2 regions of the Nocardioides sp. NPDC057767 genome follow, and region 2 is predicted to be linked to the other one. Evidence: predicted binding sites of a transcription regulator. Region 2 holds the regulator's gene; the other holds the start of a gene.
What was found. The regulator LexA, encoded in region 2, represses DNA repair genes until DNA is damaged. The targets are predictions, from matches to a motif close to TCGAACANNTGTTCGA.
Positions count from the first base shown of each region.

Region 1 (7,693 bases), on a different contig from region 2:
GGCACCATCGGAGTGGCGATCGGGGCGCTGGCGTTCTATCCCCGCGGCGAGCTGCTGGCCGGCACGATCTTCATCACGTGCTTCGTCTTCAGCGACCTGATCGACGGGGCGATGGCGCGCGCCGTCGGACGCTCCTCGAAGTTCGGCGCCTTCTGGGACTCCACCCTCGACCGGATCGGCGACGGGGCGGTCTTCGGCGGCCTGGCGCTCTACTTCGCCGGACCGGGCGACTCCGACCTCTACCTCGCGCTGACCCTGTGGTGCGTGGTGATGGGTGCGGTCACCTCCTACGCCCGCGCCCGCGCGGAGTCGCTGGGCTTCACCGCCAACGTCGGCATCGCCGAGCGCGCCGACCGCCTCGTCCTGGTCCTGGTACTGACCGGCTTCGCCGGCATCTTCTCCCTCGACCTGCTCATCTACATCGCGCTGTGGCTCCTCGCCGTCGCCTCGACCATCACCGTCGGGCAGCGCGTGTGGACCGTCCGCAGGCAGGCCCTCGCCGAGGAGGCTGCCTCGTGACCAGGCCGACCGCGGAAGACGTACGTCTGGCGGCCGAGCTCGTCCGTGGCGCCGGCGCGCTGGCCGCCAAGATGCGCAGTGCGGGCATCGGCGACTCGATCGAGGCCAAGACCTCGGTCTCCGACCTGGTGACCGCCGCGGACAAAGCCGCGGAGAAGGCCATCGTCGACCGGCTCGCGTCCGAGCACCCCGGTGACGGCGTGCTCGGGGAGGAAGGCTCCGCCCGTGAGTCGACCACCGGCAGGGTGTGGACCATCGACCCCGTCGACGGCACCTACAACTTCGTCCGAGGCCTCGACTGGTGGTGCTCCGCACTGGCGCTGACCGACGGGGACGACCTCGTCCTGGGCGCCGTCTACTCGCCGGCCGAGGACGCTGTCTACGTCGGTGGACCGGAGCTACCCACCACCCGCAACGGGATCCGGCTCGACGCTGTGCTCGACACGCCGCTCGCCCTGGCCTGCCTGACGACCTACCTCCATCCGGCCAAGCTGCGGCACCCGGTCGGCGAGGCCTACGTCCGCGTCGCGAGCCAGGCCGCCTCCATCCGGATCCTCGGGTCGGGGTCGATGGACCTGACCGCCATCGCCCAGGGCAAGCTCCACCTCTTCTGCCAGCACTCCGTCCCCGACTGGGACCGTCTCCCCGGGGCCGCTCTCGTCCTCGGTGCCGGCGGCACCACCGCCCAGGTCGAGGCGGGTGGCGTCCTCTGGTCCCTGGCCGGTGCCCCGGCCGCGGTGGCCGAAGCGGTGCAGGCACTGGCCTCCTAGCAGTCCACTTTGGCAACAGTGGCCTGACGAGGCCTTTCCGAGGGTGGCGTACGTCCGATCCCGACTTACGATCGCACCATGGCAACAAGCACGAATGAGACGGGAACCTCGCGCGTCAAGCGCGGGATGGCGGAGATGCTCAAGGGCGGCGTGATCATGGACGTGGTCACCCCCGAGCAGGCGAAGATCGCCGAGGACGCCGGGGCGGTGGCGGTGATGGCGCTCGAGCGCGTCCCCGCCGACATCCGCGCCCAGGGCGGCGTGAGCCGCATGTCCGACCCCGACATGATCGACGGCATCATCGAGGCCGTCTCCATCCCGGTCATGGCCAAGGCCCGCATCGGCCACTTCGCCGAGGCGCAGGTGCTGCAGTCCCTGGGCGTCGACTACATCGACGAGTCCGAGGTGCTGACCCCGGCCGACTACGAGAACCACATCGACAAGTGGGCCTACACCGTGCCGTTCGTGTGCGGCGCGACCAACCTCGGCGAGGCCCTGCGCCGCATCACCGAGGGTGCGGCGATGATCCGCTCCAAGGGCGAGGCCGGCACCGGCGACGTGTCCAACGCGGTCACCCACATGCGCACGATCCGCCGCGAGATCCGCCGTCTCGGCGCGCTCGCCGACGACGAGCTCTACGTGGCGGCCAAGGAGCTCCAGGCCCCCTACGAGCTCGTCAAGGAGGTCGCCGCCAACGGCAAGCTCCCGGTCGTCCTCTTCACCGCCGGCGGCATCGCGACCCCGGCCGACGCCGCGATGATGATGCAGCTCGGCGCCGAGGGTGTCTTCGTCGGCTCCGGCATCTTCAAGTCCGGCAACCCCGCCCAGCGCGCCGAGGCGATCGTCAAGGCGACCACCTTCCACGACGACCCCGACGTGATCGCCAAGGTCTCCCGCGGTCTCGGCGAGGCGATGGTCGGCATCAACGTCGACGAGCCGGCCCGGTCGATCCAGTTCGCGGAGCGCGGCTGGTGACCACGGTCGGCGTCCTCGCCCTCCAGGGCGACGTCCGCGAGCACCTCGCCGCCCTGGACCGCCTGGGTGTGAAGAGCACGTCCGTACGCCGCCGGGAGGAGCTCGACGCGTGCGACGCTCTCGTCATCCCGGGCGGCGAGTCGACGGCGATGTGGCGCCTGGCTCGTACCTTCGAGCTGCTCGACCCGCTCCGTGAGCGGGTCCGCACAGGGATGCCGGCGCTCGGCACCTGTGCCGGGATGGTGCTCCTGGCCGACCGCCTCCTCGACGCAGCGGTTGGCCAGGAGACCATCGGCGGGCTCGACATGACGGTGCGGCGAAACGCCTTCGGGCGCCAGACCGAGTCGTTCGAGACCGACCTGGAGGTCACCGGGCTGGAGGGCACGGTCCACGGCGTCTTCATCCGCGCGCCGTGGGTCGAGGAGATCGGTGACGGCGTCGAGGTGCTGGCGAGCGTCGAGGGCCACCCCGTCGCCGTACGCCAGAACCAGCTGATGGCGACGAGCTTCCATCCCGAGGTCAACGCCGACGACCGGCTGCACCGGCTGTTCCTGGACACCTGCTGCTGACGGTGGCGGACCGCACGTAGTTAGAATGGGCACCTGCTGCCCTGTGACGACTCCGGTGGCGGCTCGACAAGCAGAGACGACGACGTGGGGCAAAGGACGGTTCAACGATGAGCGGCCACTCAAAGTGGGCAACGACCAAGCACAAGAAGGCGGCGATCGACGCCAAGCGCGGCAAGCTCTTCGCCAAGCTCATCAAGACGATCGAGATCGCGGCCAAGACCGGTGGTCCCGACCCGTCCGGAAACCCGACCCTCTACGACGCCATCCAGAAGGCCAAGAAGCAGTCGGTCCCCAACGACAACATCGACCGCGCGGTCAAGCGTGGCGGTGGGCTCGACGGCGGCGGGGTCAGCTACGACACGATCATGTACGAGGTCTACGGTCCGCAGGGCGTCGCACTCCTGATCGAGTGTCTGACCGACAACCGCAACCGGGCGGCCATGGAGGTCCGCACCGCGGTCACCCGCAACGGCGGCACCATGGCCGACCCGGGCTCGGTCTCGCGCCTCTTCGACCGCAAGGGCGTCGTCGTGGTGGCGAAGGCCCAGGAGGGCAAGGAGGTCTCCGAGGACGACCTGCTCGAGGCCACCCTCGACGCGGGTGCCGAGGACGTCAACGACCTCGGTGAGTCCTTCGAGATCGTCTCCGACCCCTCCGACGTGGTCGCGGTCCGCACCGCGCTCCAGGACGCGGGGATCGACTACGACTCCGCCGAGGTCCAGTTCGTCGCGAGCATGGACATCCCGGTCGCCGACGCCTCGTCGGCCGAGAAGGTCTTCAAGCTCATCGACGCCGTCGACGACCTCGACGACGTGCAGAACGTCTTCTCCAACGCCGACGTCCCCGACGAGGTCATGGAGACCGTCGACGCCTGATCGCTCCGCTGGTCGAGCTGGGGGCCGGGCCGTACGGCGAACCGGCTCATTCTCGGGCCTGATGCTGGGTACCCGGAAGGTCACGAACCGCCATGAGGGCCGGTTCGCACCGGAAGGAGTACACGATGGGATACGGCGTAGGAGCTATTCTGCTCGTCGTCGGACTTGTCCTGGCGTTGGCTGTTCACGTCTCGGTCAGCGGGGTCGATCTGACCATGATCGGCTGGATCCTGGCCGCTGTCGGAGCCTTGGTGCTGATCCTGACCGCGGTGACCCTGAACACCGGCGGTCGGTCACGCACGGTCGCGCGGCGGAGGCACGCCGACGGTACGGAGACCGTCGAGGAGCGACGCACCGACACCCTGTGAGCACGGCGCCTCGATCCCGGGGCCTCCGTGCACGTCGCATCCTCCTGAATGAGGGTGTCGCGAGCCCGGAGGCAGCAGCCGACCGGTAGTCTGCGAACAGACGTTCGACACCCGGCCGGCTCAGTCGTTGTGGAAGAGGTGCTCCAGTGCGCGTGCTTGGGATCGACCCCGGCCTGACCCGGTGCGGGATGGGCGTGGTCGACGGCTCGCTCGGCCGGCCGCTCTCGATGGTGGACGTCGGCGTGATCCGTACCTCCGCCGACCTTCCCGTCTGGGAGCGGCTGGTGAGCATCGAGAAGGGGATCGACGCCTGGATCGAGGAGCACCGTCCCGACGCGGTCGCCATCGAGCGGATCTTCGCGCGCTCGAACGTCTCCACGATCATGGGCACGGCCCAGGCCAGCGGTCTCGCCATGGTCTGTGCCGCCCGGCGCGGCCTCCCGGTCGCCCTGCACACCCCGTCCGAGGTCAAGGCCGCCGTCTCCGGCAACGGCCGCGCCGACAAGACCCAGGTGACCGCGATGGTGACCCGGATCCTGCGGCTCCCGACCCCGCCGAAGCCTGCCGACGCCGCCGACGCGCTCGCGCTGGCCATCACCCACCAGTGGCGCGGAGGCGCCCAGAACCGCATCGAAGCCGCGGTGGCCGCGGCAGGGAAGCGCTCAACAGAAGGGTCACGTAGATGATCGCGTCCGTGCGCGGCAAGGTCGCCGCCGTCAGTCTCTCCACCGCCGTCGTCGAGGTCGGCGGTATCGGCATCGAGCTGCTCTGCACCCCCAACACGCTGGCCACGCTCCGCACCGGCGAGGAGGCGCACCTGCCGACCAGTCTGGTCGTGCGCGAGGACTCGTTGACCCTCTTCGGGTTCACCGACACCGACGAGCGCACGCTCTTCGAGCTCCTCCAGACCGCCTCCGGGGTCGGCCCGAAGCTCGCCCAGGCGATGCTCGCGGTGCTCTCGCCCGACGGCATCCGGCTGGCCATCTCGACCGAGGACGCCAAGACGCTGACCAAGGTCCCCGGCATCGGTCAGAAGGGCGCCCAGCGGGTGATCCTGGAGCTCAAGGACCGGATCGGCGCGCCCGCGGGCACCGCCTCGGCGCCCGCAGCCGCCCAGCCGGACGCCGCACCGTGGCGCGACCAGGTCGCCGAGGCCCTCGTCGGCCTGGGCTACAACGCCCGGGACGCCGACAAGGCGGTCACCGCCATCGAGCCGGAGGCCGGCGACCAGGCCAACATCTCGCTGTTGCTGCGGGCCGCGCTGCGCACTCTTTCGAAGGCATAAGGACGCATGCACGAGGACGACCTGACCGCGGCCGAGGAGGACTCCCGCTTTGATGGGTACAGCTCCTCGCTCACCATCGCCGAGGCCGACGGGGACGACCGGGCGGTCGAGGCCGCGCTGCGCCCCAAGAGCCTCGACGAGCTGATCGGCCAGCAACGCGTCCGGGAACAGCTCAGCCTGGTCCTGGAGGCGGCGAGGCAGCGTGAGCGAGCCCCTGACCACGTACTCCTGTCCGGGCCGCCGGGCCTCGGAAAGACCACCCTCGCGATGATCATCGCCGCCGAGATGTCGGCGCCGCTGCGGATCACCTCGGGCCCCGCGATCACCCACGCCGGCGACCTCGCCGCCATCCTGAGCGGGCTCAACGAGGGCGAGGTGCTCTTCGTCGACGAGATCCACCGGATGAGCCGCCCCGCCGAGGAGATGCTCTACCTGGCGATGGAGGACTTCCGCGTCGACGTCGTCATCGGGAAGGGCCCGGGCGCGACCGCGATCCCGATCGATCTGCCGCCGTTCACGCTCGTCGGCGCGACCACGCGAGCCGGCCTCCTCCCGGGGCCGCTGCGGGACAGGTTCGGCTTCACCGGCCATCTGGAGCTCTACGACCCACAAGACCTCGAGCTGATCGTGCGCCGCTCCGCGGGCCTGCTCGACGTCACTCTCCGCGACGACGGCGCCGCCGAGATCGCGGGCCGCTCCCGCGGCACCCCACGCATCGCCAACCGCCTGCTGCGCCGCGTACGCGACTATGCCCAGGTCAAGGCCGACGGCACGGTCACCCAGCAGGTCGCCCAGAAGGCGCTCGACCTCTACGAGGTCGACCCGCTCGGCCTGGACCGCCTCGACCTGGCCGTCCTCGACGCCCTGTGCCGCCGCTTCGGCGGCGGTCCGGTGGGCATCTCCACCCTCGCCGTCGCGGTGGGGGAGGAGCGCGAGACGGTCGAGGAGGTCGCCGAGCCCTTCCTCGTACGTAGCGGCTTCCTGGCCCGTACGCCGCGGGGCCGCGTCGCGACCCCGGCAGCATGGGAGCACCTCGGGCTGCCGGTGCCGGCCAGCGCCGAGGCGGCGGCTTGGTCCAGGGACACGCTCTGGGATGAGGCCTGATTCACAGTCCCAACCAGGTGCCTGGTTAGACTTGCACGTCGCCGTGCGCTTGCCGGCCACCACTCAGACTGTCGGAGCCGAACCCCCGTGGAATTCCTTCCTTTTATCGTCATCATCGTCCTGTTCTACTTCCTGTTGATCAGGCCGCAGCAGAAGCGTGCGAAGGAGGCTCGAGAGCTCCAGCTCAACCTCCAGCCGGGTGACCGGGTGATGCTGACCGCTGGGCTCTTCGGCACCGTGACCGAGGTCGAGGAGACGACGACCAACATCAAGGTCGAGATCGCCGATGGCGTCGTCATCCAGGTCGTGCGCCAGGCCGTGGCCCAGAAGGTCGCGCCCGCCGGCGACTCCGACGAATCCGACGACGAGGCCGGCGAGGAGACCGAGGTCGAGGCTGCGGCCGACGAGACCTCCGCCGATGCCGAGAACGTCATCGTGGACCTCGACAAGAAGGACTGACCGAACTCATGGCACGCAAGACCGCGCGCCCAGGGCGGACACTCGCACTGCTCTTCCTGGCGATCGCGATCATGTTCGGCGGCATCGCGTTCGCCGGCACCTGGAAGCCCGAGCTGGGCCTCGACCTCCGCGGCGGCACCGAGATCTCGATGACCGCAGAGAACTCCGAGGGCGGTTCGGTCCCGAAGGAGAGCCTCGACGAGGCCAAGGCGATCATCGACCAGCGCGTCAACGGCTCCGGCATCACCGGCGGCCGGGTGACCACCGAGGGCAACGACGTCATCAAGGTCTCCATCCCCGGCACCGGCAAGGTGCAGCAGGAGACCGCCGAGCGCGTCCGCCAGACCGCGAAGCTCCGCTTCCGACTGGTCGCCTGCAGCCCGCAGACGCAGTGTGGCTCCGGCGCCGACGCCGGCGGCTCTATGATCGAGGACCCCTCGACCGGCACCGTCCCCGGCACCTCGCCGCGGGCGCCGTTCGGTGGCGAGACCGCCAGCGCCACCGAGACCGCGAGCGCGTCCGACAAGGCCTCTGACAAGGCCTCGGAGAAGACCGAGCCGAGCGCCAGCCCGTCGGCCTCCGCGAGCGCCGAACCCGAGAAGCAGAACGACAACGCGGTCGTGAAGGTCGACGACGCGGTCAAGTTCATGCGCAACGTCCCGCAGGAGTGGGCGACCGCCTACAACTCCTTCAGCTGCCCGGCCCCGGGCGCCGAGCCCGCCGAGGACATCCCCGGCAAGCCGCTGCTGACCTGCGACAACGACGGCGT
Region 1 is NZ_JBHVKJ010000071.1:241-7,933, forward strand. It holds gene pgsA (phosphatidylinositol phosphate synthase) at 1-519, shown strand, start outside; gene ACFVDI_RS25465 (inositol monophosphatase family protein) at 516-1,289, shown strand; gene pdxS (pyridoxal 5'-phosphate synthase lyase subunit PdxS) at 1,368-2,264, shown strand; gene pdxT (pyridoxal 5'-phosphate synthase glutaminase subunit PdxT) at 2,261-2,833, shown strand; gene ACFVDI_RS25480 (YebC/PmpR family DNA-binding transcriptional regulator) at 2,941-3,708, shown strand; gene ACFVDI_RS25485 (DUF6458 family protein) at 3,834-4,076, shown strand; gene ruvC (crossover junction endodeoxyribonuclease RuvC) at 4,223-4,762, shown strand; gene ruvA (Holliday junction branch migration protein RuvA) at 4,759-5,361, shown strand; gene ruvB (Holliday junction branch migration DNA helicase RuvB) at 5,368-6,465, shown strand; gene yajC (preprotein translocase subunit YajC) at 6,553-6,924, shown strand; gene secD (protein translocase subunit SecD) at 6,933-7,693, shown strand, end outside.
Region 1: ruvC (crossover junction endodeoxyribonuclease RuvC) is a predicted target of LexA. The motif match lies at 4,169-4,184, and genes of this name have one in related genera.

Region 2 (7,693 bases):
GCCCGGAGGCCGAACTTCTTGCCCTCCTCGACCGCGCGCATGAACTCGTCGGAGACGCGCACCGAGTTGTTGGCGTTCTGGTACTGCACGGACGAGATGTCCTTGCCGCCCAGGTCCATGTCGAAGCCGGCGTCGCGCAGCGCGCGGATCTTGTCCTCCTCGCGCGCCTTGGTCTCGACGAACTCCTCGATGTCGGGGTGGTCGACGTCGAGGACGACCATCTTCGCGGCGCGACGGGTGGCGCCACCGGACTTGATGGTGCCCGCGGACGCGTCGGCGCCGCGCATGAAGGAGACCGGGCCGGAGGCGGTGCCGCCGGAGGACTTCAGCAGCTCCTTGGAGGAGCGGATGCGGGAGAGGTTGAGACCGGCACCGGAGCCGCCCTTGAAGATCAGGCCCTCCTCCTTGTACCAGTTCAGGATCGAGTCCATGGAGTCGTCGACCGAGAGGATGAAACAGGCCGAGACCTGCTGGGGGGACTCGGTGCCGACGTTGAACCAGACCGGCGAGTTGAACGCGAAGTGCTGGTTGACCAGCAGCCAGGTGAGCTCGCGACCGAAGAGGTCGGCGTCGGCCTCGGAGGCGAAGTAGCCGTTCTCCTTGCCGGAGGCGACGTAGGTGTTCACGACCCGGTCGATCAGCTGCTTCAGGCTCTGCTCACGCTTGTCGGTGCCGAGGGCACCGCGGAAGTACTTGGTCGTCACGATCGTCGAGGCGTTGATCGACCAGAAGTCGGGGAACTCGACCCCGGTCTGCTCGAAGACGGTCTCACCCGTCTTCCAGTTCTTCTGGACGACGTCGCGTCGCTCCCAGGTGATCTCGTCGTAGGGGTGGACGCCCTCGGTGCTGAAGATCCGCTCGATCTTCAGCCCGGCGCCCGCCTTCGACGATGCCTGTGCCTCTGATGCCGTGTCTGTCATTTCGTTCCCCCTGTTGTCATCGATCGCTGTGCCGTACTGCTGGTCGGTGCTGATGGTGGAGTCTCCTGTGCGCCCGTTCGGGCTTCGTGCGTCGTGCTGTTGTCTTGCTGGATGGCCCGGACAGGTCGCTTCCCCACGGCCTGCCCGGGCCGGTCTGTGTGCCATCTCCCATGGCCGTGGGATCAGTCGGTGCCCACCGGGGCCTCGACCGGATGTTCTGCCTCGAAGTCCTGGACTTCCCGTTCCGTACGCAGCATCTGGATCTCGCGCTCGAAGTCGTCGGCCGAGCCGAAGGCCCGGTAGACGCTCGCGAAGCGCAGGTAGGCCACCTCGTCGAGCTCGCGCAGCGGCGCGAGGATCGCCAGCCCCACCTCGTGGCTGGGCACCTCAGCCAACCCCTGGCTCCGCAGCGCCTGCTCGACCTCCTGGCCGAGGCAGGCGAGCTGGTCCTCGGTGACCGGGCGGCCCTTGCACGCCTTGCGTACGCCGTGCACCGCCTTGTCGCGGCTGAACGGCTCCGCCGCGCCGGAGCGCTTGGCCACCATCAGCTGCATCTGCTCGACGGTCGTGAACCGCTTCCCACATTCCTGGCAGACCCGACGACGCCGGATCTGGCCGCCGTCCTCGGCCACGCGGGAGTCGAGAACCTTGGTGTCGCTGTGTCGGCAGAACGGACAGTGCACGGTCGAGCCCCTCTCGTGAAGCCTTGTGGATCCAGGCCGTCTCAGCGGCGGCCCGAGCCTGTGGAACCTGTGGAATTGAGCGTGAGTCCCTGTGGAACAACACCCCCGTCGCTGTGGGTCATCCACCTGTTCATGTGAACTAGATGTGGATAACTACAGCGGTGTAACTACTAGATGTAGTGGTAACCGTACGCCCGCCCCCCAGTCGATGCAAGCGAGCGCCGCGTTTCCCCGTGCGCCCGGCGTGTCGTCGGTCAAACACCGAAAGATTCCGGTTCAGCGGCGACGCGCTGGCCCAGATGGGTAAGAATGACCCCGTGACAAACATCTCCGGAGGAAATCGCGTCGGGTCGCGGAGAGGCACGCGCCCCAGAAGCGGTCCCCGGCCACCGTTCATCTTGCCTGCGATCGCGACGCTGGCATTCCTCGTCATCTGGGGAGTGCTGGTGTGGGTCGCCGTCGGTTTCGGGGCCGACGCACGAGGAGGCGATTCCGGCGCCTGGGTGAAGCTCGCCGTCGCGGCCGTCGTCGCAGTCGCCTGTCTCTTCCTGACCTTCACCTTCGCCGGGAAGGCCTGGCGGGCCCTCACCGGCTCCCCCACCCCACCGCCCGCCGACGACTACACCGGAAGCCACTCCAACGCCTACGTCGAGGAGCAGGACTACCCGGAGCAGCCATACGGCGACCAGACGACCTACATGGAGCAGGACTACTACGGCACCGGCTCCTACGGCTACGAGGACACCGGCTCCTACGGCCGGCACAGCTCCGACACCGGGAGCCAGGCTCCCTACGGTGACACCGGCAGCCGCTCGGCCTACACCGACACGGGCTCCCAGTCGCCCTACGGCTACACGAGCAGCTCCTCGGACTTCGGCAACACCGGGAGCCGGTCGGCCTACAGCACGCCGAGCTACCAGCCGCCGACGCCGCCGAGCACCCCGCCCTACTACACGAGCCCGCCGACCCCGGCCTCCACGCCGACCAGCTCCCCGGCGTACGGCTCGCAGGGCTACGGCACCGACAGCTACCCCACCCAGCAGGCCGGCTCCTCGCAGTATCAGTCCGGCGCCTACCAGGCTCCGGCCAGCTACGGCCAGACCGGCTCGAGGGCTCGACTGACCCAGGATCCGGCAGCGACGCAGGCGATGCCCACCCAACGACAGCCCCAGGAACCGCCCGCCGCTCAGCCGGACGACGAGTGGCCGCCGCGTCACAGCACCCGCAACAAGCAGTGGCCGCCGCCCGAGCCGGACACGCCCTACCGCGGGCGTCACTGACGACGACCGCCAGGACAGCGAGAGTGCTGCAGACGCTTCCCATCGTCTGCAGCACTCTCACATTTCCCCGGTTGCCGGCTGCCAGGGTGCCCGCCGCGCGGGCTGACTCCCTCGAAGGAGCAGCCGGACATCTGTGGGCGCCCGCTACGGCGCGGTCGGAACGATCAGGGTCTGCCCGGACACGAGCATCGAGGACTCGAGACCGTTGAGCTCCTTGATCCTCTGCTCCATCTCCCGAATCGAAGCGCCGGTCCCGGCGACGGCTTCCGCGGAGATGTCCCAGAGCGTGTCGCCATCGCCGACGACCATCGTGTGAGCGGCGGGGGCGGGGCTTTTGTCGGCATCACCGTCCACCGCGAAGGCCACCCGCGCCCCGACGAAAGCGATCGCGAAGAGCACGACGAGCGCGAAGGCGAACACGACGATCCGCCCACGACGGGTGAGCCGCACCGTCGAGCGACGCACCTCCGGCACGGGCCGGGGCGGCTCGGCTACGGGCAGCACATAGACGGTTGCACTCATCACGGCCTCCAGTTCACAAGTCTCTCGATCACGTGTTCGATCGAGCACATGTTCGAAGGTAGATCACGTGTTCGAACAACGCAAGTAGCGACGTCAGGAATTTTTGAACGCCGACACGCACTTCGAACGAGATCGAACAGATGTTTGATGTCGTGGTGCCAGAGGGACTAATGTGATGACATGACCACGCAGAAGACAGGCACCGGATCAGGCGGTTCGAAGAAGAGCCGCGTCCGCGAGCTGCCCGACGGGCCGCCGGACGCGACCGGGCTCACGCCGCGTCAGCAGCGCATCCTCGCTCACCTGCGCGACAGCATCGAGCAGCGCGGCTACCCGCCCAGCATGCGCGAGATCGGTGCCGCCGTCGGGCTGACCAGCACCAGCAGCGTCGCCCACCAGCTGCGCGCGCTGGAGCAGCGTGGTCTGATCCGCAAGGACCCGAAGCGACCCCGTGCCCTCGAGGTCTTCCTCCCCGAGGTGATGGCCCACCGCAAGGCCATGGCCGGCGAGGAGACCGAGCCGGCGCTCACCGCCGAGGCCGTCGTCAACCCCAACCCCGACGCCACCATGGTTCCCCTGGTCGGTCGGATCGCGGCCGGTGGCCCGATCCTGGCCGAGGAGACCTCGAGCCAGCAGAGCATCGAGGACGTCTTCCCGCTGCCCAAGCAGCTGGTCGGCAACGGCGACCTCTTCCTGCTCTCGGTCTCCGGTGACTCGATGGTCGACGCCGCGATCTGCGACGGCGACTTCGTGGTCGTGCGCCAGCAGCCCACCGCGGAGAACGGCGAGATCGTGGCCGCGCTGATCGACGGCGAGGCGACGGTCAAGACGCTCTCCCGCAAGGACGGCAAGGTGTGGCTGCTGCCGCACAACGCGGCGTACGAGCCGATCGACGGCACCCACGCGACGATCCTCGGCAAGGTGACGGCGGTCCTGCGCAGCCTCTGAGTCCTGTCTCACACCTCCCGCGACCAGTCCGGGAACTCTGCGTGAAATCCAGCCGCCGGCCCATGACAGGGCCGGCGGCTGCGTCGTTCCATACAGCGTGACTCAGAGCAGCACGACCCAGACGCAGATCGACCGCCGCACCCTCATCGCCGCCGGCCTGGCCACCGCCGCAGGAGTGGGAGTCGTGGCACTGCCGACACCCGCCGAGGCAGCCGGCACCACGCTCAACCACTTCCAGCACGGCGTCGCCTCCGGCGACCCGCTCCCGGACCGCGTGGTCATCTGGACCCGGGTCACGCCCACCGCGGAGGCGACCCCGGGGTCCGGACGGGGCGAGGAGATCCTGGTCCACTGGGAGGTCTCGCCGACCGCGGACTTCAGCCGCCTCACCGCCAAGGGCACCCAGCTCACCGGCCCGGACCGCGACCACACCGTGAAGCTCGACGTCACCGGCCTGTCCCCGGAGAGCTGGTACTTCTACCGCTTCACCTACAACGGCCAGACCAGCCGCGTCGGCCGCACACGCACCGCTCCGGCTGCGGACGCGGCCCCGGACAACGTACGTTTCGGGGTGGTCTCCTGCTCCAACCTGCAGGCCGGCTGGTTCGCCGCCTACCGCCATCTGGCCGCGCGCGACGACCTGCACGCGATCCTCCACCTGGGCGACTATCTCTACGAGTACGGCCCCGGCGAGTACGGCTACGGCATGGCCAACGAGGACATCCGCCCGCACGAGCCGGCCCACGAGATGCACACCCTGGCCGACTACCGGGTCCGGCACGCCCAGTACAAGCGCGACGCCGACCTCGCCGACGCGCACGCACACCTGCCCTGGATCGTCACCTGGGACGACCACGAGTCCGCCAACGACGCCTGGCTGCTGGGTGCGGAGAACAACGAGCCCGGCGAGTACGACTGGATCGACCGCAAGACCAACGCCAACCAGGCCTACGACGAGTGGATGCCGCTACGTGTCGACGGCACTGCCGTCGTCGAGACCGGCGGGCACCTCCACGACCGCATCTACCGGCGGCTGAGGTTCGGCACCCTCCTCGAGCTGAGCATGCTCGACCTGCGCTCCTACCGCTCCGAGCAGGTCGCCCGCACCGACCTGGCCGGCGTCGACGACCCCGACCGTACGATCACCGGCGACGAGCAGCTGGAGTGGCTCAAGGAGGGCCTGCTCACCGACGCCCGGTGGAAGATCGTCGGCAACCCGGTCATGATCGCGCCGGTCACCTTCGCGGCCCTCCCGAAGAGCCTGGTCAGCCCGGTCAACGACGTCACCGGGCTGCTGCCCGACAACGGCATCGCCTACAACGTCGACCAGTGGGACGGCTACACCGCCGACCGCACCGAGCTCTTCGAGCACATCCGCGACAACGCGATCACCGACACGGTGTTCGTCACCGGCGACATCCACTCGGCGTGGGCCTGCGACCTGCCGTACGACTCCGCCGTCTACCCGCTCGGCAGGACCGCCGGCGTCGAGTTCGTCGCCACCTCGGTGACCTCGAACAACCTCAAGGACATCCTCGGCGCACCGCGCCGCACGGTGAGCGTGACGGTCGAGAACATCATCAGGACCGCCAACCGCCATGTGCGCTACCTCAACTTCGACGACCACGGCTTCTCGGTCCTCGACGTGACCCGCAACCGGGCCCAGATGGACTGGTACGTCATCGGCGAGCGCAAGGACTCCAGGACCACGGCCACCTGGGCCAGGTCGTACGCCACCGCGAGCGGGAGCAACCGGCTCCATCACGTCACCGAGCCGGTCTAGGCGTTTCACCGATGTGGCCGAGTCGCGTGCCCTTAGACTGCCCTGGTCTACCTTCCCGAACGTCTGGTATCTCATGCGAAACATTGCCCGCCGGATCAACCGCAAACAACGCTCCCTCGTCTTGATCGCAGGGATGGTAGTGGCCACCTTCGCCGCCACCATGCCCGCAACCGGATCGACCCCGGCGAGCTCGGTGCGGACCGGCGGCGACACCAGCGCCGCACAGCCGGTGACAGAGGAGGAGGCCCGGGAGGCTCTCGCCGAGGCCAAGAAGGTCAAGCGCAACCAGTCGGTCCGTGGCGCCCGCCAGGTCGTGCCAGGTCGGCACGTCGCCGGCCGGCCCGACGCGACCATCGCCCTGACCAACCTCTGGAACGCCAAGGACGCCCTGGACGGCTCCAACCAGAAGGCCGCGCGTGAGCTGCTCGCCCGCCCGCGCACCGCGACCGAGACGTGCAGCGACGTCGTCTGCGTCCACTACACGCCGGGCAAGGGTGGCGACAGCGCCTCGGTGGCGTACGCGACCCAGGTCCGTGACGTGGTCACGAAGGTCCACAACATCTATGTGCAGGCGGGCTACCGCAAGCCTGCCGCCGACAAGACGGTCACCCCCGGCAAGGTCGACATCTACCTGGAGAACCTCTACGACGAGGGCTACTACGGCTACTGCGCCCCCGAGACGAAGGTCTCCAAGACCGCCGCGACGGCCTACTGCGTCCTGGACAACGACTACGCCACCAGTGAGTACGGCACGGCCAACACGCCCACCGAGAACCTCCGGGTCACCGCCGCCCACGAGTACTTCCACGCGGTCCAGTTCGCCTACGACGCCGGCGAGGACCGCTGGATGATGGAGTCCACGGCGACCTGGGTCGAGGACGAGGTCTACGACAGCATCAACGACAACCGCCAGTACCTGGCCTACGGCCAGCTGGAGGACCAGCGCAAGCCGCTGGACAACTCCAACGTCTCCAACCTCGGCATCTACGGCAACTGGATCTTCTTCCGCTACCTCTCCGAGCGCTTCGCCAAGGAGCGGGGTTCCCTCCCGGAGGTGGTCCTCGGTGTCTGGAACCGGGCCCCGTCCACCTACTCCACCGCGGCCATCCGACAGACGCTCGCCGCGCGCGGCACCACGCTGAAGCTGCAGTACGCCCGCTTCGCCGCCGCCAACCTGGCCCCCGCGAAGAGCTACAGCGAGGGTGGCGCCTACTACCCGCCGGTCTACGACGGCCGCACCGCGCTGCCCGCCAAGCGACAGACCGTCGACGGCCAGTTCACCCTCAAGCACCTCACCTACGCCTCCCAGCGTCTGGTCCCGAAGAACGTCGGCAAGGGCTGGAAGCTGCGCATCAAGGTCGACGTCGCCCGCCCCAACGCCAACGCTGCCGTGATCAGCATCTTCCGCACCGACGGCACCCGCGGCGTCTACCACCTCAAGCCCAACAGCCAGGGCATCGCCACCAAGACCATCGAGGGGTTCTCCTCCAAGCGGATCCGCAAGGTCGAGGTCACCTTCGCCAACGCGAGCAGCAACTTCACCTGCGGTCAGGGCAC
Region 2 is NZ_JBHVKJ010000010.1:20,550-28,242, reverse strand. It holds gene ACFVDI_RS07280 (vitamin B12-dependent ribonucleotide reductase) at 1-920, opposite strand, end outside; gene nrdR (transcriptional regulator NrdR) at 1,103-1,603, opposite strand; gene ACFVDI_RS07270 (hypothetical protein) at 2,002-2,883, shown strand; gene ACFVDI_RS07265 (LysM peptidoglycan-binding domain-containing protein) at 3,028-3,405, opposite strand; gene lexA (transcriptional repressor LexA) at 3,586-4,353, shown strand; gene ACFVDI_RS07255 (alkaline phosphatase D family protein) at 4,451-6,136, shown strand; gene ACFVDI_RS07250 (MXAN_6640 family putative metalloprotease) at 6,276-7,693, shown strand, end outside.